Regions from separate parts of the Bradyrhizobium sp. S3.3.6 genome, predicted to be linked through region 1. Evidence: predicted binding sites of a transcription regulator. Region 1 holds the regulator's gene; each other region holds the start of a gene.
The links. The regulator PhoB, encoded in region 1, activates phosphate uptake and scavenging genes when phosphate is short. The targets are predictions, from matches to a motif close to TGTCATNNANCTGTCAT.

Region 1 (6,581 bases):
ATGGCGTCGACATAGCGCGACAGCACTCGCGCGGTGTCGGCAATGGTCTCGCCGCGGCCAAGCTGCATCTCGGCGCCGGTGAGCATGATGGGCTCGCCGCCGAGCTGGCGCATGGCAACGTCGAACGACACGCGCGTGCGGGTCGACGGGCGCTCGAAGATCATCGCCAGCGTCTTGCCTTCGAGCGGCTTGACCGGCTGATGCGCCTTCTGCTTCGCCTTCATGGCGGAGGAGGCCGCGAGCATGCTCTTGAGCTCCGACAGCGGCAGCTCGTTGATATCGAGGAAGTGTTTTGGCGTCTTGCTCATCAGCTTGCCGCCCGCTTGTTGCCTGAGAGCGCAGCGCAGGCGCGTTCAAGCCGGCCGACGCTGTCCTCGATCTCGGCTTCGGTGACGATCAAGGGCGGCAGGAAGCGCACGACATTGTCGCCAGCGCCGACGGTGAGCAGTTTTTCGTTGCGCAGCGCTGCGACCAGATCGCCGGAGGGCACCACGGCCTTGATGCCGATCAGGAGCCCCTCGCCGCGGACCTCGCTGACGACATCGGGGTGACGATCGATCACGGAGGCGAGCTTCTGCTTGAGCAGCAGCGACATCTTCTGCACGTGGTCGAAGAAGCCGGGCTTGAGCATGACGTCGAGCACGGCGTTCGCGGCCGAGATCGCCAGCGGATTGCCGCCGAAGGTCGAGCCGTGCGAGCCGGGCCCCATGCCGGTGGCCGCATCCGCGGTCGCCAGCACCGCGCCGATCGGGAAGCCGCCGCCGAGCGCCTTGGCCAGCGACATCACGTCAGGCGTGACGCCGGTGCGGCGGTGGGCGAAGAGATCGCCGGTGCGGCCCATGCCAGTCTGCACCTCGTCGAAGGCGAGCAGCAGGCCCTTCTCGTCGCAGAGCTGGCGCAACGCCCTCAGGAAAGAAGGCGTCGCCGAACGAACGCCGCCCTCGCCCTGGATCGGCTCGATCAGGATGCCGGCGGTCTGCGGACCGATCGTCTTCTTCACGGCCTCGATGTCGCCGTGCGGGATCTGGTCGAAACCGTCCATCGGCGGACCGAAACCTTCGAGATATTTTGCAGAGCCGGTCGCAGCCAGCGTCGCCAGCGTGCGGCCGTGGAAGGCGCCTTCGAAGGTGATGATGCGGTAGCGCTCCGGATGTCCTTTGGAGAAGTGATGATGGCGGACCAGCTTGATCACACCCTCCAGCGCTTCGGCGCCGGAATTGCAGAAGAACACGAAGTCCGCAAAACTCTCGTTGCAGAGACGCGCGGCGAGCTTCTCGCCGTCCGGGCTCTGGAACAGGTTCGACATGTGCCAGAGTTTTGTGGCCTGCTCCTGCAGCGCCTTGACCAGCGCGGGATGGGCATGGCCGAGCGCATTCACCGCCACGCCCGAGGTGAAATCGAGATAGCGATCGCCATTGGTTGCGATCAACCAGACGCCTTCACCGCGCTCAAAACCGATGTCGGTTCTGGCGAAAACGGGGAGCAAGTGCGGCGCTGCGCTGTTAGCCATGATGGTCTCTTTGGATGTTTCGGACGGCCTGAAACTGCGTTGCGCAGCGCATCATTGGTCCGGAAAACGAAACGTGCCGCCTTTTAAGGGCGGCACGCATCACTATCTTATGCTTGGCACCATTGGTGTCAATGCCGCCCGGAAAGCCCCGCGAAACCCAGATTCCGTAGTCTTGCGGTACCGAATTTGCGGGTTTTGGCCACGGAACATGTGGAAGCGAGTCGGCGGACTCTTGCGCGTGAGTCACGCCATATTGTAGCGTCTGGCTTGTCAGATACGACATCTCGTGCAGCGGTTCTGATCCCAAAAGTCCTCATGTACCGGCGTAAACGTTCGGGCGTATCATTGCGCCCGGCGAGCCTTAAGGGATTCTGGCGGCACGGATTTTTCGAGGCTTAGGCATTCGTTGTGCGGCCCCCAGGATGGCAGGCGCGCGGCGAAGGAAAGGGTGCAATGACGGTTTTGACCTGGTCCGACGATCGCGTCGAACAGCTGAAAAAGCTCTGGGAGGCCGGACTTTCGGCCAGCCAGATCGCCGCTGAGCTTGGGAATGTCACCCGTAACGCCGTGATCGGCAAGGTTCACCGGCTCGGCTTGTCGGGCCGCGCCAAGAGCCCGTCTTCGGCAGCTCCGCGGCCGCGCAAGGCGCGTCCAGCGCCGCACATGATGCGGGTGAGCAGGCCCATCGCACGCGGCAATACCGCGCTGGCGCAGGCTTTCGAGGTCGAGGTCGAGGCTGAACCGGTCACCTACGACAACGTGGTACCGATGAGCCAGCGGCTGTCGCTGCTCGAATTGAACGAGGCGACCTGCCACTGGCCGGTCGGCGATCCCTCGAGCCCGGATTTCTTCTTCTGCGGCGGCAAAGCGCTCTCCGGCCTGCCCTATTGCGCCCAGCACTCGCGGGTCGCGTATCAGCCGGCAGCGGATCGCAGGCGGGCCCCGGCGAAGCCGGCGCGCTGAGTTAGTCGGCTTCCAAGACTTCGCCGTCCAAGCGGCGGCGGCTCAACTTGCGACGGCGCTAACTCCCTCCGCCGTCGTCCCGGACAAGCGCGCCTCAAGCGCGCGCAGATCCGGGACCCATAACCACCGCGAGATGTGGTTACGGGTACTCGGAGTTACCTTTTTCGTGCAACAACGACGCCCTGTGGTTATGGGTCCCGGATCTGCACTCCGCTCCAGACAACGCTGCGCGTTGCCAGGAGCTGCGCTTGTCCGGGACGACAGCTGAGATTGCTGCCCCAGCCGAGCTCACGTCAGCCAACCCTACGCCTGCTCGGCCTTCGCGAACCGATCGTCCAGCGCGTAGCCCGCGCCGCGGACGGTGCGGATCGGGTCCTGCTCGCGGCCGAGATTGAGCAGCTTGCGCAGGCGGCCGATATGCACATCGACAGTGCGCTCATCGATGTAGATGTCGCGGCCCCAGACGCTGTCGAGCAACTGCTCGCGCGAGAACACGCGGCCGGGATGCTCCAGGAAGAACTCCAGCAGGCGATATTCGGTCGGGCCGAGATCGATCGGCCGGCCCGAGCGCGCCACGCGGCGCTTTTCGCGGTCGAGCTCGATGTCGCCGAAGGCCAGCACGGTTGCGAGCCGCTCCGGACTTGCGCGCCGCAGCAGGCCCTTCACGCGCGCCAGGAGCTCGGGCACCGAGAACGGCTTGACGATGTAGTCGTCGGCGCCGGTCGCCAGGCCCCGCACCCGCTCGCTCTCCTCGCCACGCGCGGTGAGCATGATGATCGGCAGCTGCTTGGTGTCGGATCGCGCACGCAACCGCCGGCACAGCTCGATGCCTGATAGCCCCGGCAGCATCCAGTCAAGCACGATCAGATCGGGGATGTGCTCCTTGAGGCGGGTGTCGGCGTCGTCGCCGCGCATTACCGTCTCGACGTCATAGCCGTCGCCTTCGAGGTTGTAGCGGAGAAGCTCGGTCAGAGCTTCCTCGTCCTCAACCACCATAATGCGTGCGCCCATCGGGTCGTCGCTCCTTGCGTAATCAGGTGTTCGGGACCGTGGTGGCGAAGGTCGTCATGTCGCCCTTCGGCCGCTTGTCGGTGATCGCCTGGCCTTCGATCATGTAGAACACGGTCTCGGCAATGTTGGTGGCATGGTCGCCGATCCGCTCGATGTTCTTGGCGCAGAACATCAGATGGATGCAGAACGAGATGTTGCGCGGATCCTCCATCATGTAGGTGAGGAGCTCACGGAACAGCGAGGTGCAGATGGCGTCGACTTCCTCGTCGCCCTTCCACACCGCCATCGCCGCCGGCAGATCGTGCGCGGCATAGGCGTCCAGCACCGACTTGACCTGCTGCTGCACGAGGTCGGTCATGTGCTCGAGGCCGCGGAACAGCTTGAGCGGATGGAAATCCGTCTCCAGCGCCGCGACGCGCTTGCCCATGTTCTTGGCGAGGTCGCCGATGCGCTCGAGATCGGTCGCGACGCGCATGGCGCCGACGATCTCGCGCAGATCCACCGCCATCGGCTGGCGGCGCGCGATCGTGAGCACGGCGCGCTCCTCGATCTTCTTCTGCAGCGTGTCGAGCTCGGCGTCGATGGCGACGACGCGCTGGCCGAGCGCGACGTCGCGGCGGATCAGCGCATCGACGGAATCGACGATCATGCGCTCGGCGATGCCGCCCATCTCGGCGACCAGGCGCGTGAGCTCCTGGAGGTCGGTGTCGAAGGCCTTTGCGGTATGTTCAGAACCCATGTGCCGTCTCCTCAGCCGAACCGGCCGGTGATGTAATCCTGCGTGCGCCGGTCGGTCGGCGATGTGAATATCTTGCTGGTGTCGTCGAACTCTATCAGCTCGCCGAGATACATGAAGGCGGTCTTGTCGGAGACGCGGGCGGCCTGCTGCATGTTGTGGGTCACGATCGCGATCGTGTAGTTCTCGGACAGCTCCTGGATCAGCTCCTCGACCTTGGCGGTCGAGATCGGGTCGAGCGCCGAGCAGGGCTCGTCGAACAGGATCACCTCGGGCCGCACCGCAACGGTGCGGGCGATGCAGAGGCGCTGCTGCTGGCCGCCGGAGAGCGACAGGCCGGAGGCGTTGAGCTTGTCCTTGACCTCGTTCCACAGCGCGCCGCCGCGCAGCGCCTTCTCGACGCGGTCGTCCATCTCGGATTTCGAGATCTTCTCATAGAGACGGATGCCGAAGGCGATGTTCTCGTAGATCGTCATCGGGAACGGCGTCGGCTTCTGGAACACCATGCCGACGCGGGCGCGCAGCAGATTGAGGTCGAGCTTGGGGTCGAGGATGTTGGTCTGGTCGAGCATCAGCTGACCGGTGACGCGCTGGCCCGGATAGAGGTCGTACATCCGGTTGAAGATGCGCAGCAGGGTCGACTTGCCGCAGCCCGACGGGCCGATGAAGGCGGTGACCCGGTTGGTGCCGAGCGCCAGGTTGATGTTCTTCAGCGCGTGGTGCTCGCCGTAATAGAAGTTGAGGTTGCGCACCGTCACCTTGGCCGGCGCTTCGGGCAGCATCGGCGCCTGGGGCAGACCGCCGGCCGCGCTCATCGATACGGAAAGATCGGTCATTTTGCGGTCCTCTCGGCGCTGAGAATGCGCGCGCCAATATTCAGGGCAAGAACGGTCAGGGTGATGAGCAGGGCGCCGCTCCAGGCGAGCTGCTTCCAATAGGCGTAGGGGCTCTGGACGAAGTTGTTGATGGTGACCGGCAGGTTCGCCATGGTCTTGTTCAGGCCGAGGCTGAAGAACTGGTTCGACAGCGCGGTGAAGAGCAGCGGCGCGGTTTCGCCGGCGACGCGGGCGGTCGCGAGCAGCACGCCGGTGATGAGACCGGATCGTGCCGCACGATAAGCGATCCGCTTGATCACCAGCGAGCGCGGCAGGCCGAGCGCGGAGGCCGCCTCGCGCAGCGCGTTCGGCACCAGGAGCAGCATGTCCTCGGTCGTGCGCAGCACCACCGGGATCACGATGACGGCGAGCGCGAGCGAGCCTGCGATCGCCGAGAAGCCACGCATCGGCACCACTACGGCGCCGTAGATGAACAGGCCGATGATGATCGAGGGCGCCGACAGCAGGATGTCGTTGATGAAGCGGATCACCGAGGTCAGCTTGTCGTTGCGGCCGTACTCGGCGAGATAGGTGCCGGCAAACAGACCGAGCGGCGCGCCGATGCCGACGCCGATCACGGTCATGATCAGCGAGCCGACGATGGCGTTGCGCAGGCCGCCTTCGGACGAGCCCGGAGGCGGCGTGTCCGCAACGAACAGATCGAGGTTCAACCCCGCCAGGCCGTTATAGAACAGCGTAATCAGGATCAGTGCGAGCCAGGTGACGCCGAAGGCGGCGGCACCAAAGCAGAGCCCGCGGATCAGGATATCCTTGCGGCGGCGGCGTGAGTAAATCGGGTTCATGTTAGTTCCCCGCCTTCTTTTCCAGCCGCATCAGCATCAGCCGGGCGCCGGCCAGCACGAAGAACGTCAGCACGAACAGCAGCAGGCCGAGCAGGATCAGGCCGGACTGGTGCAGGCCGTCGCTCTCGGCGAATTCGGATGCGATCGCCGCCGAGATCGTGGTGCCCGGCGCGAATATCGAGGACGAGATGCGGAACGAGTTGCCGATGATGAAGGTCACCGCCATGGTCTCGCCGAGCGCACGGCCCAGCGCCAGCATGACGCCGCCGATGATGCCGACGCGGGTGTAGGGGATCACCACGCTGCGCACGACTTCCCAGGTGGTGCAGCCGACGCCGTAAGCAGCCTCCTTCAACACGGGCGGCACCGTCTTGAACACGTCGACCGAGATCGAGGTGATGAAGGGCAGCACCATGATGGCGAGGATCAGCGCGGCATTGAACAGGCTGAGATAGGACGGCGGACCTGCGAAGATCGCGCCCAGCACCGGGACGCCGTCAAAGATCTTGATCATGAAGGGCTGAAACGTGTTGGCCAGGAACGGACCCAACACGAAGAAGCCCCACATGCCGTAGATGATCGAGGGGATGCCGGCGAGCAGTTCGATGGCCATGCCGATCGGGCGGCGCAGCCATTGCGGGCAAAGCTCGGTGAGGAAGATCGCAATGCCGAGACCCACCGGA
Region 2 (6,581 bases), on a different contig from region 1:
CGATTGCGAAGCCGAACGGCGTCGCACTGTCGCTGCGCTACGCGCTGCGCGAATTGCGCGGGGGCCTGCGCGGCTTCTACGTCTTCATCGCCTGCATCGCGCTCGGCGTGATGGCGATCGCCGGCGTCGGCTCGGTGTCGGCGAGCCTGAGCGACGGCCTCGCGCGCGAGGGGCGCACGCTGCTCGGCGGCGACGTCTCCTTCGTGCTGTTCCAGCGCGAGGCCAAGCCCGAGGAAGTTGCCTTCCTGCGCTCGCGCGGCACCGTCTCCGTGGCCTCCACCCTGCGCGGCATGGCGCGCTCGGCCGAGGGCAAGCTGGCGCTGGTCGAGATGAAGGCGGTCGACGATACCTACCCGATGCTCGGCCAACTCACGCTGGCGCCGCAACTGCCGCTGACCGAGCTGCTCGCGGAGCGCGACGGCGCCTTTGGCGCCGCCGCCGATCCGACGCTTCTTGCGCGTCTCTCCCTCAAGATCGGCGACCGCGTCACCATCGGCTCCGCGACCTTCCAGATCCGCAGCAGCGTCGAGGCCGAGCCCGATAAGCTCGCCGGCGGCATCGGTTTCGGCCCGCGCTTCCTGATCAGCGAGGCCGCCCTGCGCGCCACCGGCCTGATCCAGCCCGGCAGCCTGGTGCGCTGGGTCTACCGGGTGAAGCTGCCGGATAGCGCCAACAGCGACCGTGCCACCGATGCCTTCATTGCGGACGCGCGCAACGCGGCGCCGCAGGCCGGCTGGGAAGTCCGCAGCCGCTCCAACGCCTCGCCACAGCTCGAGCGCAATATCGGCCGCTTCACGCAATTCCTGACCCTGGTCGGGCTCGCTGCGCTTTTGGTGGGCGGCGTCGGCGTCGCCAACGCGGTGAAGAGCCATATCGACCGCCGGCTCGAGGTGATCGCGGCCCTCAAGGCCGTTGGCGCCACGGGGCGCGACGTGTTCGGCATCTATCTCGCGCAGGTCGTCCTGCTCGCCGGGATCGGTTCGGTGATTGGCCTGGCGCTCGGCGCGGCGATGCCGTTTGCCATCGTCGGCCTGTTCGGCAAGCTGTTGCCGCTGCCGGTGGTGCCGGCCGTGCATGCCGGCGAGCTCGCGCTGTCCTTTGTCTACGGCCTTTTGACCGCGCTCGCCTTCGGCCTGTGGCCGCTTGGACGCGTGCACGACGTGCCGGTCGCCGCGCTGTTCCGCGACACCATCGCTGCCGAATGGCATCGGCCGCGGTGGAGCTACCTCGCTTTCATGGGCGTCGTCGTCGCGCTGCTGGTTGCGGTCGTGATCGGCCTGTCCTTCGACAAGCGCATCGCGGCGGTGTTCGTGGCCTCCTCCGTCGTCGTGTTCGCAGTGCTGCGCGGTGTCGCCGCCGTGCTGATGGCCATCGCGCGACGGCTGCCGCGCACGCGCTTCACCATGCTGCGGCTTGCGATCGCCAACATCCACCGGCCGGGCGCACTGACGCCCTCGGTCGTGCTCTCGCTCGGTCTCGGCCTTGCCGTGCTCGTCACCATCACCCAGATCGACGGCAATCTGCGCCGGCAGTTTTTGGCGGCGCTCCCGGACCATGCCCCGTCCTTCTACTTCATCGACATTCCGAGCACCCAGGCCGCACCGTTCGACGATTATCTGCGCCAGATCGCCCCTGGCGCGAAGGTCGAGGACGTGCCGATGCTGCGCGGGCGCATCGTCGGTGCGCGCGGCGTCCGCGCCGAGGACCTCAAGCCCACCACCGATTCCGAATGGGTGCTGCAGAGTGACCGTGGCCTGACCTACACCGGCGAGCTGCCGAAGGGCTCCAAGGTGGTCGAGGGCGAATGGTGGGGCGCCGACTATTCCGGCCCGCCGCTGGTCTCGATGGAGAAGAAGATCGCCGACGGCCTCGGCCTCAAGCTCGGCGACGAGGTCGTGGTCAACGTGCTCGGCCGCGACATCCCGGCGAAAATCGGCAATCTCCGCACCATCGACTGGCAGGGGCTCGGCATCAATTTCGTGCTGGTGTTCTCGCCGAACGCCTTCAAGGGCGCGCCGCATACCCACATCGCGACGCTGACCGAAGCCGGCGGCGATGCGACCGGCGACGGCAAGATCATCAAGCAGGTGGCGGATGCCTATCCGATGGTGACGAGCGTGCGCGTGCGCGAGGTGATGGAGACGGTCGGCGCGGTCGTGACCAACCTCGCGCTCGCGATCCGCGGCGCCAGCGCCGTGACCCTGATCTCGGCGATCCTGGTGCTGGGCGGCGCGCTCGCCGCCGGTCACCGCCATCGGGTCTATGACGCGGTGATCCTGAAGACGCTGGGCGCCACGCGGCTGCGGCTGCTCGGCGCTTATGCGCTCGAATATCTCCTGATCGGGCTCGCCACCGCCGTATTCGGCGTGATCGCCGGCAGCATCGCGGCCTGGATGATCGTAACCCGGCTGATGACGCTGACCTTCGTCTGGCAGGCCGGCAGCGCGGCCGGCGTGGTGGCCGCCGCCCTGATCGTCACCGTCGGGCTCGGGCTCGCCGGCACGCTGCTGGCGTTGAACAAAAAGCCTGCCACGGTGTTGCGCAATTTGTGACAAAAGGTAGCGGGAGGCTGCGCCGGACCGGAATCGCGCGATTCCCCGCGCTTAACCACGTCTGCTCGTCAGGATTGCGCGCCAAGGGCGACATTCGGCCGCGCGTGGACGGTTGCACCGAATGTGTTAGTTTCCCACATATCGGATGGGTTCGGAGCCCCGATTGTTAGCCAAATTTAATGTCGGCAGACATCGGTATCCGAGATAGAGTTTGACGAACCGGCGGCATGGCGACCCTCATGCCGGACCGGGCCAACCAACGGGAATTCGACCATGTCGGACCTAGACCGCAATTACGCTTCTCCTTTCGGCAGGGCCGCCGGGCGTGTTGACGCCGCGACGGTCGATGCCGGTCTGCGCGCCTATATGCTGCGCATCTACAACTACATGAGCATTGGCCTCGCCATCACTGGCCTCGCCGCACTCGGCGTCTACATGGCTGCCGTGACCGACGTTCCGACCGCGGAAGCCGTCCGCGTCGGCAAGCTGTTCCTGACGCCGTTCGGCTACGCGATGTTCGTGAGCCCGCTGAAGTGGCTGTTCATGCTGGCGCCGCTCGCCATGGTGTTCGTGATCTCGGCTGGCATCAACCGTCTCGCCCCCTCGACCGCCCAGATCCTGTTCTGGGTGTTCTCGGCGCTGATGGGCATCTCGCTGTCCTCGATCTTCCTGGTGTACACGCACACCTCGATCGTGCGGGTGTTCTTCATCACCGCGGCGACCTTCGGCGCGCTGAGCCTCTACGGCTACACCACCAAGCGTGACATGAGCGGCATGGGCTCGTTCCTGTTCATGGGCCTGATCGGCATCATCATCGCGAGCCTGGTGAACCTGTTCCTGGCCAGCACGGCGCTGCAGTTCATCGTGTCGGTGGTCGGTGTGCTGGTGTTCGCGGGCCTCACCGCCTGGGATACGCAGCGGCTGAAGAACGACTACATCTACGGCTACGCTTCGGCCGGCGGCGACATCGCCGAGCGCGCGGCGATCTCCGGTGCGCTGTCGCTGTACCTGAACTTCATCAACCTGTTCACGCTGCTGCTGCAGCTCCTCGGCCAGCGCGACTAAGCGCCAGACCTGAGAGAACGGATCCGAACCCCGGCCGCGAGGCCGGGGTTTTTGTTTGGGGCCGAGCTGTCCCCACAAACACCGTCATTGCGAGCGAAGCGAAGCAATCCAGACCCCCCGCGGATGCATTTCTGGATTGCTTCGTCGCAAGGGCTCCTCGCAATGACGGAGTGCGTGGAAACACCGTTGCCTCTTCCAGCCGCCGCACGAACGCTCTAATCTTCGCCCATGTCCACACCCGATATCAGGCCCACAACCGAGGCCGACCTTCCCGCCATTACCGCCATCTATCAGCAGGCCGTCCGCGAGGGCACCGCGACGTTCGAGATCGAGCCGCCTGACCTCGCCGAGATGATGCGCCGCTATTGCACGCTGGTCGACGGCGGCTATCCCTATTTCGTCGCCGTCCTCGACGGCCGCGTTGCCGGCTACGCCTATGCCGGCGCCTACCGGCCCCGCCCGGCCTACCGCTTCACGGTCGAGAACTCGATCTATCTCGATCCCGCCTTCCACCGCCGCGGCATCGGCGCGCTGCTGCTGGAGCGGCTGATCATCGAATGCGAGGCGCGCGGCTTCCGCCAGATGATCGCGGTCATCGGCGATTCCGCCAATGCCGGCTCGATCGGCGTGCATACCAGAGGCGGCTTCAAGATGATCGGCACGCACCCGAATGTCGGCCTGAAGTTCGGCCGCTGGCTGGATACCGTGATGATGCAGCGCGACCTCGGCGAGGGCGCGAGCACCGTGCCGGCGAAATAACCCGGACTCGTAGGGTAGGCAAAGCGTAGCGTGCCCACCGCGGCGATTGAGGAGAGATGGTGGGCACGGCGCTTTGCGCCTTTGCCCACCCTACTGCAGCGTTGGTGTGGCTACACCACCGCCAGTTTCCGGTCGATCACCAGCAGCACGCGGTCGAGCTCGTGGCCGCGGCGCAGGATCAGGCCGGTCGCCGCGATCACGCTGTACATGCCCTGCTTGCGGGCCAGTCGCGGATCTTTCTCGATGCGGTAGATCGGCACTTCGGAGGCGCGGCGATAGACCGAGAACACCGCGCGGTCCTTCAGGAAGTCGATGGCATAGTCGCGCCACTCGCCGTCGGCGACCATGCGGCCGTAGAGATTGAGAATTCGGCTCAACTCGAGCCGGTTGAACGTCACCCGGCTCAGTTGGGCATTCGCAGCGGCGGGGCGCGCCACTGCGCGCTGCTCGCTCGGATCGGCATCCTCCGGCGTCAAGCTCATGCAGCGCCTCCTGTCGCATCAGCACGACCCGCCTCCGCGAAGACCGTCCCCGGAGCCGCGGATCATGACAATGGCATGATTGCGCCAACTGTTCCCCGCCGCAAGAGGCTCTTGAAGGGCTCTTTTGGAGCGCTCTTGAAGGACCGTGGCTTATCTCGCGGACCGGTTGCGAATCATGACACATGCAACGGTGGAACTCCTCAGCGGCAAACCGTCACGGGATCGTTAGCAGGAATCACAGGATCGCCGCTTTTCCGCCCACCGCCCGCCGCCCTGCACTGCGAAAAGACCTCTGTGCGTTGACCCGGTCCTTTCGGTTCCGGATTCCTCAGCCCCCAGCCCCCCGGGGTCGAACAGGATCGGGTCTGTACGCGCGACAAGGAGGGCCAACGCAAGTTGGTCCTTTTTTGTTTGTGTCGGGGTGTCGCTGGCCGCAATTGCGCACCGTAGTTCGCGCTTCGCGCGCCCCGGAATGACGACAGACAAATTGTCTTGAGACGATCTTGAGCGCGCGTCGCTTCAGTGCAGTGACGTGTACGCCGCGCCCAGCATCGCGCCCGGCTTCTCGCGGCTGCCGTCCTGGACATAGACCACCGCACCATCGACGCCATCGCGCGAGGTGAGGTTCTCAAGCGGCACCGTCCAGGTTTCCGGATGTCCGTTCCAGTCGCCGACCTTGAGCAGATTGCGCACCACGTTGTGGTAGGTGATCTGCTGTCCGCGATTCTCGCCGCGGCTGATCTCGATTGGCACCGATTTCGCAATCGAGCAGATCCAGACCTCGCCATGCGAGATCGCCGGCTCGTTGCCCGCGGCCACCGATACATTGATCTGCTTGCCTGCCAGCGACATCGTCACCGGCACGCTCATCACGCCAGTGCCCCTGTCGGTCTTGCCGATCGCGCTTTCGATGCCGGCCCGATCGCTGCCGATGACATGCACAGCGCCATTGACCACGACCTGCGGCGTGTAGACCTCGCGGTCACCGCGCATGCGTGAATAGGCGCGCTGCCGCGCCGAGAAACGCGAATCTGCCAGCGTGTCCTTCCAGCCGAGATAGTCCCAATAATCGATCGGCATGCTCAGCGCGATGATCGAGGGATCCTTGGCGAGGTCGCCGATGACCTTGTCGGCGGGCGGGCAGGAGGAGCAGCCCTGCGAGGTGAAGAGCTCGACCACGGCGCGGGGATCGGCCTGGGCGGGACGGATGACGGCGACGATTGCGCAGATGCCCAGTGCTCCCGACCAGAGTGCGCCGGACCATCGCGAAACCAAATGAGAAGCCATCATTCCAGTCATGTCGAACGTCACATCTCGTCTTCGTGGAGGGATATCCTATCGCCCGATGGTCACCGTAGTCTTACGGGCACGGCGGTCTTACGGGCATGGCGCATTCCGCCCGATGCGAAGTGTCCGCCGGGTGGGCCCATCTGAAGCATGCCGTAATGCACGAAGGCGGCCTTGTGATAGGCCGCCTTTGTTTAACCTTCTACTCACGTCGCAGTGAGCCACCGTTCACAAATTCGCGCTCAGGCCGCGAGCTTGCGCAGCACATAATGCAGAATGCCGCCGTTCCGGTAATAATCGAGCTCGTCCAGCGTATCGATGCGGCAAAGCAGCGAAACGCGCCGCAATGAACCGTCCCCGGACACAATCTCCGCGGTCAGCTTCTGGCGCGGCCTAAGGTCGCCGACGAGGCCACGCAGCGTGACCTTCTCGTCGC
Region 3 (6,581 bases), 340 kb from region 1:
CTTGCCTGATACCAGCGCCATCGGCGCCTTCAGCGTGCCGTGAAAGCCGTATTTGCGGGGATCGGCGGTAATGTCGTGCCAGTCCGGCACGGCATGCAGGGTGCCTTGCGGAAACGAAAGCTCGTCGCTCGTATAGGCATCATAGCCAAGCAACTCGGCGCCGAATCGAGAGAGCGCATTGTCGGCGCCGGCGGAAAAATAGATCGCGTAGCGGGAAAAACCTGTCATTGCCGGAGCATAACCAATTTATGCCGCGACGACAGTCTCGCGCGGCGTCACCACCGGGCCGAGCAGCCGCGTCGCATCGGTGAGATGAACGAGCCGGCCTACGGCGATCACCGCGACCAGCCGCGGCCGCAGCAGCGCGCTATCGTCGACCAGCAGGATGTCGGCGCGATGGCCCGCGGCGAGCGTGCCGCGATCGGTCAGGCCCGTGGCTTGCGCCGGTGCCGACGAGATCAGCTTCCAGGCCTCCGTCAGCGGCAGCACGCCGTCTGAAGCCAGCCGGAATGCGGCGAGCAGCGGCGCCGGATAGTAATAGTCGGATGCTAGCACCGAGCAGAGCCCCTTCGCGATCATGTCCGAGGCCTTGGTCCAGCCAGTGTGGCTGCCGCCGCGCACCACGTTCGGCGCGCCGTAGACGATGGCGTCGCCATGATCTGCGGCCTCGCGCGCCGTCTCCTCGTTGATCGGAAATTCGGCGAGCGTCACGCCGAGGCTGCGAAAGCCCCTGCGCATCGCCGGGGTCGCATCGTCGTGCGAGAGCATCCGCACCTCGGCGCTGCGTGCCGCCGCAGCGAGCCGGGTGATCGAAGCCGGAACATCGGCAGCGCGCGAGACAATATGCGCAACGAGCTTGTCGAACGCCTCGTTCGACAGGCCGGTGCGCTCTACCATGCGGTTGCGCTTGCGCGGATTGGAGATGTCGGCGACGACCCCGTCCATGTGGTCGTTGAAGGCGAACAGGTCGACGCGACCCTCGGCGAGCCACTGGCCGATCTCGGCCTCGGCATCGAGATTGTAGGTCTCATGCCGCAGGTGGAAGCGGGTGTCGGCAGCGAACTGCGGGCGCTGTCGCTCGATCGACTCGAGCAGACGCCTTGCATTGTCGCCGCTGCGCAGGCCCGGCTCCCACGACCAGGTCGTGGCGTGGAACACCGTGGTTATGCCGTTGCCGATGGCCTGGCGATCGGTGTCGGCCAGCGCGACGTCGATCGGGAAATCGACGCCGGCGCGCGGCATCATCTGCCGCTCGAAAGCGTCGCCGTGCAGATCGACGATACCGGGCAGCACCAGCAGCTTGCGCGCATCGATCGCCAGCCGCGCGCGGCCGCGAGATGCATCGATCTGCGCGATGTCGGATCCCGATACTGCAAGGGAGGTTTCGGCGAGCTCGGAGCCGATCAGGGTCCGGCCACCCTCGATGAAAATGTCTGTCACGCGACCGCGCTTCGTTTGCTGGAAGAGGAGCTTGCCCCTGCTTCGTATGTCGTCAGGAAATCTTCAATCGCGAGCTTGCGGAAATCGGGCAGCGCTTCACGCAATTTGTCGTGATCCCAGTCCCACCATGCCAGTTTTGCAAGCCGTCCGGCAACCTCTTCGGAGAACCGCCGCCGCACGATCCGCGCCGGATTGCCGGCCACGATGGTATAGGCCGGCACGTCCTTGGTGACGATGGCGCCGGCCGCGATCACCGCGCCGGTGCCGATATTGCGGCCGGGCAGCACGACCGCGCCATGGCCGATCCAAACGTCATGGCCGATATGGACGTGATGCTGGCGCCGCCAGTCGAAGAAATCGGTGTCGTCGCTCTCGCCCGGGAAGTACGCGCTGGAGCGGTAGGTGAAGTGCGCCTGCGTGGCGCGATGCATCGGATGATTGCCCGGATTGATCCGCGTCATCGCCGCGATCGAGCAGAATTTTCCGATGGTTGCGTAGGTGATCTGCGCGTCGTTGACGACGTAGGAATAGTCGCCCATCGCCACTTCATGCAGGATCGTGCGCGCCCCCACCTCGGTATAGGCGCCGAGCCGGGTCTCATGCAGCTGCGCCGAAGGATCGATAGTCGGTTGGACCGAAAGCACCTTGGCCATGCTGCATCCGAGAATTCGAGGGCGGGCGCTCGTCATCAAGCGGCTTGATGACAAGACAATGACGATGCGATGACAGGGGATGAGGTGTGTAGCAACGCCGCACCGCACCGCGCGTGTCACACAAGTGTCAAGCGTCGGCGATAGCGGTGGGTCCCAGCTACTCTGGAGCCCTGCATGCTGGTGGTTGAAGGTCTGACGTGCCGCTTCGGCGCAAAAGCCGCGGTGGACGACGCCTCGTTTCAAATCTCGCCCGGCGGCTTCGTCGGTGTGATCGGGCGCTCCGGCGCCGGCAAGTCGACCTTGCTGCGGACCATCAATCGGCTCGCGACGCCCACGCAGGGGCGTATCGTGTTCGACAGCCTCGACGTCACCGCGCTGCGCGGCAAGGAGCTGCGGCAGTGGCGGGCGCGCTCGGCGATGATTTTTCAGCAGTTTAACCTGGTCGGCCGGCTCGACGTGCTGACCAATGTGCTGATGGGCCGTCTCGCAAAGATGCCGGCCTGGCGCTCGTTGTCGCAGACCTGGCCGGAGCAGGACAAGGCGCTGGCGATGTCGGCGCTGGAGCAGTTCGACATCGCTTCGCTCGCCGCGCAGCGCGCCGACCAGCTCTCCGGGGGCCAGCAGCAGCGCGTGGCGATTGCCCGTGCACTGGTGCAGCAGCCCGACATCATCCTCGCCGACGAGCCGATCGCCTCGCTCGATCCGCGCAACACCAAGATCGTCATGGATGCGCTGCTGCGCATCAACAAGCATTTCGGCATCACGGTGCTCTGCAATCTGCATTCGCTCGATCTGGCGCGCAGCTATTGCGACCGCCTGATCGGCATGGCTCAGGGGCGCGTGGTGTTCGACGGCGCGCCGGCTGATTTGACCGATCACGTTGCCCGCGAGCTCTACGATCTCGAGGCCGCCGATGTCATGGGCGGCACACCTGCGCCGGCGCCCGAGGGCGTCCCGGCACTCGGAACGGCGGCCGCCGCCTGAGCCGCACTTGCGTCCGTCATTGCCAGTTTTTGCGTCAACAGAACCCAACCGATGATAGAGGGTACCATGATCACTCGCAGACTCGTTCTTGCCGGCGCCGCCGCGCTCGCGTTCACGACTTCAGCCTCCGCAGAGGACTGGAAGGCCAAATATCCCGAACTGACCTTCGCGGTCATTCCGGCGGAGAACGCCTCGGGCGTGACGGAGCGCTGGGCGCCGTTCATGAGCTATCTCTCCAAGGAACTGGGCGTGAAGGTCACGCTGCGCATCGCCAACGACTATGCCGCCGTTATCGAAGGCCAGCGCGCCGGCAACATCCACATCGCGAGCTACGGCTCGGCCTCGTTCGCACGCGCCCGCCTGACCGGCGTCAAGACCGACGCCTTCGCCAACGACATCAACTCCGACGGCTCGACCGGCTATTACTCGGTGTTCTTCGTCAAGACGACCAGCCCCTACAAGAAGGTTGACGACCTCAAGGGCAAGAACCTGGGCCTCGTCGACCCGAACTCGACCTCCGGCAACAACGTGCCGCGCTTCGAGCTCGACAAGATGGGCATCCCCGACGCCGACACTTATTTCAGCAAGGTCGTCTTCACCGGCAGCCATGAGAACGCGATCCTGGCGCTGGCGCAGGGCACGGTGGATGTCGCCGCCAACCAGTGGACCAGCGACGACGATTCGACGCTGGCGCAGATGCTGACCAAGGGCATGCTGAAGAATGCCGACGGTTCGCCGATGAAGAAGGACGATTTCCGCATCATCCACAAATCTGCGCCGATCATCAACGGCCCCTATGCTTATAACTCCGACCTGCCGGAAGAGGCCAAGGCGGCGATCGCCAAGGCGTTCTTCGACGCGCCGGTCAAGGACAAGGCAGCCTTCGATCGTCTCCAGGACGGCCAGAAGAAGGGTTTTCATCCCGCCACCACCAAGGACTGGGATGGCACGATCGAGCTGATCAAGTTCGTCGATGCACTGCGTAAGAAGAAGGCGTCCTGAGTTTCGGGGCGATGCACTGGAGCCGGGTCGATGGACCCGGCTCATTCTCTTTTGACGGACCAGTCTCTATCCGATGACCGTCGCCGTTTCGATCCTCCCCGAGCAGCAGCTTGCTGCGCTGAACGCAGCCTATAACAAGGCGGTCTTGCGCAAGCGGCTCCGTCTCCTGTTGGGAGCCGCGATTTTTGCCGCGGCGCTGCTTCTCGCTGCGATCGGCGCAGAAGTGAATCTGCGGACCCTGTTCACTTACTTCGGCAACTTCCTCAGCTATTTCGATCGCATCCTCACGCTCGATAGCGGCCAGCGGGTCTGGACCGATGTCGGCGAATGGCTGTGGGGCTGGCGCAAATGGCTGAAGATGCTGGGTGAGACGCTGCTGATCAGCTATGTCGGCACATTGATCGGCGCCATCTTCGCTTTTGCCCTGAACTTCTTTGCGGCCGAAAACACCTCGCCCCGGCCATGGCTTCGCTTCGTGGTGCGGCGCCTGCTCGAGTTCGCCCGCACCGTCCCGGGCATCGTGTTCGCGCTGATCTTCGTCATCGCCTTCGGCCTCGGGCCGATGGCGGGCGTGCTTGCGATCGCGATTCACTCTACCGGCGCTTTGGGAAAACTGTTTTCGGAAATCGTCGAGAACGCCGACATGAAGCCGGTCGAGGGTATCCGCTCGACTGGTGCGAGCTGGCTATCCTGCATGCGCTTTGCGATTCTGCCGCAGGTGACCGCTGGCTATGCCAGCTACGCGCTGCTGCGTTTCGAGGTCAACGTCCGCGAAGCGTCCGTCATGGGCTTTGTCGGCGCCGGCGGTATCGGGCAGGAGCTCGTCGTCGCCATCCGCAAGTTCTATTATTCGGACGTCAGCGCGATCCTGCTGCTCATCATCGTCACGGTCTTCATCATCGACATCTCGACCGGCTGGTTGCGCGGCCGCCTCTTCGGCAAGGAGGCGCGGACGTGACAGGGCCGCAGGAGGTCGACACCGCGCAGATCCGCGCGCGCTACCCTGATGTGTTCGAGCGTCCGGCCGCGGCACGGCTTGCGACGCCGGCCATGATCGTCGCGGCGCTCGGCATCTTCGTTTATGGCCTGATTGATCTCGATTTCTCGCCGTCGCGGCTCTTCAGCGGCCTCAGCCAGCTCGGCTGGATCAGCATGATGATGATCCCGCCCGATCCCGGCTCGTCGCTTCCGATCTATCTGAAGGCGATGGGCGAGACGTTGTCGATCGCGTTGCTCGGCACCACACTGGCCGCGCTGCTCGCGCTTCCGGTCAGCTTATTTGCTGCACGCAATGTCGTGCCGTCGATCATCCTGCGCTTTCCCGTGCGCCGTTTCCTCGATTCGATCCGAGGCGTCGACACGCTGATCTGGGCGCTGGTATGGATCAACGTGGTCGGGCTCGGCCCGTTCGCCGGCGTGCTGGCGATCGCCGTGTCGGATTTCGGTGCGTTCGGCAAACTGTTCTCCGAGGCGATCGAAGGCGCCGATCAGAAGCAGGTCGAGGGCATCCGCGCCTCCGGCGGCAGCGCGCTGCACGAGATCCGCTTCGGCCTGTTGCCGCAGGTGCTGCCCGTGATCGCGGGCCAGGTGCTCTATTTCATCGAATCCAACACCCGCTCGGCAACCATCATCGGCATCGTCGGCGCCGGCGGCATCGGCCTCCAGCTCGCCGAGCAGATCCGTGTGCTGGAATGGCAGAAGGTGTCGTTCCTGATCCTGATGATTCTGGTCGCGGTCGCCGCGATCGATTTCGTTTCCAGCAAGCTGCGGTTTGCGATCATTGGGCGAAGGGCTGTGGCCTGATCGCCGATCTCGTAGGGTGGGCAAAGCGAAGCGTGCCCACCAACTTTAAATCTTGGAAAGATGGTGGGCACGGCGCAAGTGCGCCTTTGCCCACCCTACGAGTTCGGATCTGGGGCGAGGGAGAAGAGTTACGGCTCCACCAAGAACTCCACCCGCTCCGCCGCAAACCGCGAGTGCTTGGTCACCAGCGGCTTGCCCTCGAGGTCGAGGTCGGTGGCATCGACCACCAGGATCGGCCGGCCCAGCGGGAGATCAAGCCGCGCGGCGTCGGTGGCGTCGACGATGCCGGCGGTGATCCGGGTCGCGCCGCGGCGATAATCGCGGATCCCGTAGTGCTCGAGCATCTTCGTCATCGAGCGTGTCGCGGCAAACACCGTGCCCGCGCCCGGAAACAGTTCCGCAGACAGCCAGGTGGTGGAGACGCAGATCGGCGCGCGATCGGCGAGGCGGATGGCCTCGATTCGGACCAGCGGTGCGCCGGTCTTCAATCCCAGCTCCCGCGCCAACTCGCGGGTTGCGACATCTTCCGACGTCTCGATCATCCGGCCATGCGGCTCGCGGCCGCCGGCGCCGACGATCTCGGAGAACCGCGTGCGCGAGCGCAGCGGATAAGCGAGCTTCTGCGCTTCGACATAGGTTCCGCTGCCGCGCTCGGCGCGCACGATGCCGCGCTCTGCAAGCGCCGCCAGCGCGCGCCGC

Region 2: a site for PhoB is predicted at 4,923-4,939, ahead of ABID59_RS36780 (DUF2794 domain-containing protein). Genes of this name have one in related genera too.
Region 3: a site for PhoB is predicted at 2,152-2,168, ahead of phnC (phosphonate ABC transporter ATP-binding protein). Genes of this name have one in related genera too.

The regions. Positions count from the first base shown of each region.
Region 1 is NZ_JBEPOT010000005.1:350,393-356,973, forward strand. Features, by position in the region: gene argF (ornithine carbamoyltransferase) at 1-308, opposite strand, end outside; gene ABID59_RS18075 (aspartate aminotransferase family protein) at 308-1,510, opposite strand; gene ABID59_RS18080 (GcrA family cell cycle regulator) at 1,964-2,473, shown strand; gene phoB (phosphate regulon transcriptional regulator PhoB) at 2,777-3,484, opposite strand; gene phoU (phosphate signaling complex protein PhoU) at 3,507-4,223, opposite strand; gene pstB (phosphate ABC transporter ATP-binding protein PstB) at 4,235-5,056, opposite strand; gene pstA (phosphate ABC transporter permease PstA) at 5,053-5,898, opposite strand; gene pstC (phosphate ABC transporter permease subunit PstC) at 5,900-6,581, opposite strand, start outside.
Region 2 is NZ_JBEPOT010000024.1:15,835-22,415, forward strand. Features, by position in the region: gene ABID59_RS36765 (ABC transporter permease) at 1-2,552, shown strand, start outside; gene ABID59_RS36770 (Bax inhibitor-1/YccA family protein) at 2,826-3,617, shown strand; gene ABID59_RS36775 (GNAT family N-acetyltransferase) at 3,846-4,376, shown strand; gene ABID59_RS36780 (DUF2794 domain-containing protein) at 4,487-4,858, opposite strand; gene ABID59_RS36785 (DUF1223 domain-containing protein) at 5,378-6,157, opposite strand; gene acnA (aconitate hydratase AcnA) at 6,388-6,581, opposite strand, start outside.
Region 3 is NZ_JBEPOT010000005.1:7,398-13,978, reverse strand. Features, by position in the region: gene ABID59_RS16535 (DUF1045 domain-containing protein) at 1-228, opposite strand, end outside; gene ABID59_RS16530 (alpha-D-ribose 1-methylphosphonate 5-triphosphate diphosphatase) at 247-1,440, opposite strand; gene ABID59_RS16525 (transferase hexapeptide repeat family protein) at 1,437-2,093, opposite strand; gene phnC (phosphonate ABC transporter ATP-binding protein) at 2,268-3,077, shown strand; gene phnD (phosphonate ABC transporter substrate-binding protein) at 3,144-4,079, shown strand; gene phnE (phosphonate ABC transporter, permease protein PhnE) at 4,153-5,037, shown strand; gene phnE (phosphonate ABC transporter, permease protein PhnE) at 5,034-5,882, shown strand; gene phnF (phosphonate metabolism transcriptional regulator PhnF) at 6,011-6,581, opposite strand, start outside.